Regions from separate parts of the Blautia sp. AM42-2 genome, predicted to be linked through region 2. Evidence: riboswitches for the same ligand, from Rfam matches in the RefSeq annotation. Region 2 holds a riboswitch; the other holds the start of a gene.

Region 1 (3,133 bases), 110 kb from region 2:
TAAGCCGCATGGAAGGCTCCCAGCGGTCTGTCACCAACATGGTGATTCTTCTGGCATCGTTCGGCATGCTGGCACTGACGATCTATCTTTACACGAAAGGCGGGATCGGATTTGAGGGAGTCCTGACCTGCACAATCGCGATGATGGGTTCCTTCGGCCCGGTCGTGGCGCTGTCCAGCCTGTCGAATAACCTGAATCAGACGCTGGCAAGCGGCGAGCGTGTGCTTTCCCTTCTCGAGGAAGCGCCGCTGGTGGAGGAAATTCCGGGAGATGCGGCATCCGGCGGTGACCACGCATTTGCAGGAGCCGAGGCGCAGAATGTAACGTTTGCCTACGAAGACGAGACGATTCTGGATCAGTATTCGCTGAAACTGGAACCGGGAAAAATCACCGGCATCCACGGCGCGAGCGGTTCCGGAAAATCGACGATCTTAAAACTTCTGATGCGCTTCTGGGATGTCCAGACGGGGCGCGTTTCCGTGGACGGAGCCGATGTCCGCAAAATCCCGACAAAGCATCTGCGCGATATGGAAAGCTATGTGACGCAGGAGACACACCTGTTCCACGATTCGATTGCGAACAATATCGCTATTGCAAAACCCGGCGCGACGCGGGAAGAAATTATGGAGGCGGCGAAGAAGGTGTCCATACATGATTTCATCATGACACTGCCAAACGGCTACGACACCGAAGTCGGAGAACTCGGCGATACGCTGTCCGGCGGAGAAAAACAGCGGATCGGTATCGCGCGGGCATTCCTGCATGACGCATCCATGATCCTGCTGGACGAGCCGACATCGAATCTTGATTCCTTAAATGAAGGAATTATTCTGAAATCCCTGAAAGAATCGGCAGAAGAGAAAACCATTGTGCTCGTATCGCACAGAGTGTCCACGATGAACGTCGCGGATGTGGTATATGAAATGGAAAATGGCCGGATTTCCTGATTTTACAGCACTTGACAGAGAAAAGACGATGTGCTACACTAACAGTCGTTAAAGAAAAGACAATTAAATATCGATGTGTAAGGTGTCGGACATACGTGTCCGGTGAAAAGGGAAGCAGGTGTGAATCCTGCACGAACTCGTCACCGTATTTTGCAAGCAGGGGAATGATCCACTGGGAAACCGGGAAGGAGACCGATGCGCTGGAGTCAAATCCTGAAGCAATGAGCCGGGAGACCTGCCTTTCGCAGTACAGGAACGTTACGTTCGTGCCACGAGGAACTGGCAGTACAAAACAGGAAAGCGGACATTTGCCCCACAGCGGGTGAGATGGTTTTCTTTGTGATGAAAATACTGGAAGCCCCTCGTTGAAAAACGAAAGGGCTTCTTTCTATTTACGCGGGCAACGAGCCAAAGTCCGTGCTTGCACGAGACCTTAGCGACTGCAGCGATAACTTGAGAAACTCGCGGAGCGTGTTTCTCATAGTTTGAAATGTAAAACGTCCCCGATATTGGTTGTTGCAAAGATACCAGCAAATGGGAGGAAAACAAAAATGAAAAAGAAACTTGTAGTCGCTTTAATTTCAGCAGCTATGGTAACATCTATGCTCGGCGCATGCGGAAGCAGCAACGCATCCAGCAGCAGCGCAAGCAGCACAGCAACAAGCAGCGTAAGTGCATCTTCCGCATCTGAGGAAGACACCACAGCAGCAAGCAGCAGCGTAAGCGCATCTTCTGCATCTGAAGAGGTATCCGCAGATGCAGACCAGGAGGCAGCAGATAAAGTGGCAGCTTTGATTGACGCAATTTATGTACAGGAAAGAAATGATAACACCGACGAGCAGTGCAAAGAAGCAAAAGAGGCATGGGATGCCCTGACAGACGCGCAGAAGGAACTTGTAGAAGGAGAGAACGCAGATCCGGATTACTTCGGAAGAGACACAGGGGATGCTTCCAAGGATGATCCGTTAAACGGAGACGAGATCGGCGAGGATGAGCTTCTGGTTGTAAGCTTTGGTACTTCCTTCAACGACAGCCGTGCTGAGGATATCGGAGGCGTTGAGAAAGCTCTGCAGGCTGCATATCCGGACTGGTCCGTAAGACGTGCCTTCACTGCACAGATCATCATCAACCATGTACAGGCCCGCGATGACGAGAAGATCGACAACGTAGATCAGGCACTGGAAAGAGCTGTAAGCAATGGCGTGAAAAAACTGATTATTCAGCCGACTCATCTGATGCACGGCGCAGAGTACGACGAGCTGAAAGAAGCAGTAGATAGCTATAAAGATAAATTTGAGTCCGTAACCATCGCAGAGCCGCTGCTTGGCGAGGTTGGAAGTGACGCTACCGTAATCAACGAGGACAAACAGGCCGTTGCAGAAGCAATCACGGCACAGGCAGTAAAATCTGCAAATTATGACAGTCTGGATGCAGCAGCAGAGGACGGCACTGCTTTCGTATTTATGGGACATGGTACTTCCCACACTGCAAATGTAACCTACAGCCAGATGCAGACACAGATGGATACTCTTGGATACAAAAACGTATTCATCGGAACCGTTGAGGGCAAGCCGGAAGAGACCGCTTGCGAGAACGTGATCGAGGCAGTAAAAGCAGCCGGATACAAGAAAGTAATTCTTCGGCCGCTGATGGTTGTTGCAGGTGACCACGCAAACAACGATATGGCAGGCGAGGATGAGGATTCCTGGAAGAGCCAGTTTGAGGCATCCGGTGCATTCGACGAGATCGACACTCAGATCGAAGGTCTTGGAAGAATTGATGCTGTTGAGCAGCTGTATGTACAGCATACCAAGGCAGCTATGGACGGCAACGGCGTTCAGGACGATGCTGAATAATTAGGGGTTGCATTCCGAACGTAAAATAGAGTAAAATAAGATCCGGCAGTACGGCTGAAGAGACTCAGTGTGCTGTCGGATTTTAAGTTGAGCGGATGAAAAAGATCCGCTTCAAGGTGATACAAGGAGGAAATTTATTATGAGAAAAAAATTGGCAGTTCTTTTTCTTGGAGCAGCACTGACTGTATCCATGCTCGGCGCATGTGGCGGAAAGGATGCAGCGTCATCTTCTGCATCTGCAGTATCTGCGTCTTCTGCGGCAGACGCATCTTCCGCTTCTGTACAGGATGCATCTAAGGCAGAGAGCAGTACATCCACATCAGATGTTTC
Region 2 (3,133 bases):
AGCGACGGATTCTGATCGAGAATGATCTGCATTTCGGCACACTGGTCCGCAAGCTGCTGTGTTAAAAGGCGGGTCAGCTCCTCTGGTGAAGCGTCAACACCGACGCGGCTGCGGAGAAGATACGCATAGTAGGAAAGTCCGCCTTCCTGCCGGGAAAGACCGCCGGCGTTCTGTGTTCCTTTGCCGCGGAGTGAAGAAAGAGCATCGGAAAGAGAGCGGTAGGCGGGAAAAACACAGGAGATAAGGAGTTTTTCATGCGTCTGCAGACAGAGATTCCTTTCCGCCTCAGAAAACAGTGAAGACGCCTGCAGTTTATTCTGAAAAACGGTGTGGAGCAGATGGCTTTCCGGTGTATCCGCGTCGGCGAGAAAAGCACTGCACTGGCGGATAATGCCATCGACCGCAAGGTCATTCTGAAACACGCCCTGCCGGGATTTTTCCTGCTCGAGTGCGATGAGATCGGAGAAATAGCGCGGGAGATCCTGCAGAAGATGGAGGTAGTCGGCGATATCCTGCTGTGTGCGGAACGGGTACTCCGCGAGCAGAATGGGAAGCTGTGCCTGAATCCCGAGCGACGGACCGAGCGGTTCCGCAAGAAGGCTGGTGCTGCCCGGCATTTTCTCGCAGTTCAGCTCGTAGAGCAGAAGATCGAGCGTGATCTGATTTTCCGCGGAGAGGCGGTTTCGATGAAAGGATGTGAGCGTTGTTTCCACACTCTGCAGCAGGGCATCATACGAGGTGCGGTCAGGGATGGAAACCGTGCCGAACGAGGCGGTGCCGGGGGCAATTCCGCGGGAAGCCGGATCAGCGAGGGTATAGTGGAGCGTGATGGCAGAAGAGGTTACCTCGGAGTGGAACCGTTCCTCCACATACGCGGAAAACCGGCGGTTCTCACCAGGGGAAAAGAACGGGGAAAAATACCAGAACAGCAGGGCGAAAAGAAGTCCGCCGCACAGAAGCAGAGGGAACAGGATGCGGCGGTGCAGAGAAGCTGGTTTCATAGAATAGGCTCCGGTGCGGACAGTTATCATAAAGTATGTAAAAAATGCTGATTTTATGCGCTTTTTCCGTGGCCTTTCATTTGACTTTCCAAAACGGCTTTGCTATAATCAGTAACGAATGAAATAAGGGACTTTTCAGTGCGGAACGGATTTGAAAAAGAATCCGCGAAGATAAAAGGGAATCAGGTGGAAATCCTGAGCGATCCGGTCACTGTAAGCAGGAGTGTTAGCTGCAGAAATGCCATTGTGCGAAACGCATGAGAAGGCGCGGCTGCCGTGAAGATCTGCGAGTCAGGAAACCTGCTGGAAAGGTTAGTGAATCGCTTCCGATAAAAGCATATATATTCATGGAAAGATGTACGAAGTAAAATCGGACATCTGCTTTTTTGTCGCCATGCGTCCGAAAAAGAGCTCCGGTGGAGAAACTCTTTTGCAGAAAAAGCAGATGTCTGTTTGTCTTTTCGCAGAAAAAATGTGTCCTCAAAAACAAGATTACTTGCAGGGAGACATCATTGACGGGGACAGGCACCGCCCAGCTGCCTGAAAAAGTCAGACGGAATCCGGAGCAGATGCGCGAAGGAGATCCGAAGAAAAGGAGAAGTTATGAAAGGAAATTCAAGCAAATTTCTGGCACTGCTGCTGTCGGCGTCCATGATCATGAGCCCGACTGCCAGCGTATTAGCAGATATGCAGGAAAAAGCAGCACAGACAGAAAGCAGCGCAGCCGCAGAGGAAGCGCCGCAGAGCGAAGAAACAGCAGAGACGGCAGAACCGGAAACAACACCGGCAGAAACCGAGAGCAGTGAAAGCACTGCAGAGACTCCGGCAGAAGAGCCGACGGAAACACCGGCCGCGCCTGCAGAGGATCAGACACCGGCAGGATCTGACGAGACCGAGACATCATCCGCAGATGAGGATGCTTCGGAAGATACTGCAGAGGACACTGCAAAAGACGGTGAAGAGACTGCCGATACCACAGAAAAAGAGCCGGAAGCAGCAGATGAGACTTCCCAAGATGCTGGAAAAGAAACACCGGCAAAAGAAGAAACCAAAGATGCTGTAAAAGAGAATACCAGTCCGGCGGCAGAACAGCCGAAAACGGAAGTAAAAGAAACAACCCAAAATGAGACATCCAATACAGCCGAGAAGAAAGAAACAAAAGCAGCGGAAGCAGCAAAACCGGCAGATGGTGAGTATGAGACTTCTGCAGAAGCAACCGGAAGCATGTTCAGTGTGATTTCTTCCAGACTCATCGTAAAAGATGGAAAACTGAAAGCATCCATTCTGCTGAGTGGAACCGGCTATGATTACCTGTATACGGGAACAGCAGCAGAAGCTGCCGCAGCAGATGAAAAGAGCTGGATTGCTCCGACAGGAAGCGAAACCTATACGGATACGAAGACCGGTGCAGAAAAGACCGGATATCGTTTTGAAATTCCGGTGGAAGAGCTTGACAAACAGATGGATGTTGCCGTTCGCTCAGCCAAGAAAAAAACATGGGCTGATAAAACCGTTACGATCCACAGCACCGATGCAATCCCGACGGTAACACCGGAACCAACCGAGACTCCAAGCGAAAATCCAGGTGAGGATTCCTCGAATAAGCCAGCCAGTGTAGAAGCACCGGTTACCAAAGAGGACGGCAGCGTATTCAAAATGTTCGTCATCTCCGAGGCAACAATGATCAACAAGGGCGATAAACTCGTTCTTACACTGAAAACAAACAACGTATCATTTGATAAACTGTATCTTGGAAAGAACGATGACCTTGCAAAAACACCGGCTATCCAGGGAATGCAGGAAGCAAACGGCGGTTATTCCTTTACATTTGAAGTAGATGCGGACAAAGCCGGCACAACCGTTCCGATCGTTCTTGGAAAGAAAGACGGAACCTGGTACACCAAAAAGCAGCTTTATCTTGCAGTTCCGGGAAGTAAAACACCGGAAGTAACTCCGATACCGGAGCCGACCGAGACTCCGGTCCCGACTGCAACCCCGACTCCGAGTGAGACTCCGGTTCCAACCGCAACTCCAACTCCGGAACCGGCGAAAGTAGAAAACGGTATCTACAGCGGAACCGCGGAGACCGGCGCAGCTATGTTCAAAGTAGTCGGCGTAGAGCTGACCGTAAA

Evidence for each region. A riboswitch is a leader RNA that binds a small molecule or an ion and turns the genes downstream of it on or off. The one in region 2 is predicted to bind cobalamin.
Region 1: it holds a riboswitch for cobalamin, as region 2 does, so the genes downstream of both, DW915_RS07750 (sirohydrochlorin cobaltochelatase) here and DW915_RS08200 (hypothetical protein) in region 2, are expected to answer to the same signal.

The regions. Positions count from the first base shown of each region.
Region 1 covers NZ_QUIM01000005.1:47,513-50,645, forward strand. The annotation lists gene DW915_RS07745 (amino acid ABC transporter ATP-binding/permease protein) at 1-947, shown strand, start outside; cobalamin riboswitch at 1,011-1,204, shown strand; gene DW915_RS07750 (sirohydrochlorin cobaltochelatase) at 1,499-2,803, shown strand; gene DW915_RS07755 (hypothetical protein) at 2,943-3,133, shown strand, end outside.
Region 2 covers NZ_QUIM01000005.1:154,966-158,098, forward strand. The annotation lists gene DW915_RS08190 (DUF885 domain-containing protein) at 1-1,001, opposite strand, end outside; cobalamin riboswitch at 1,121-1,323, shown strand; gene DW915_RS08200 (hypothetical protein) at 1,605-3,133, shown strand, end outside.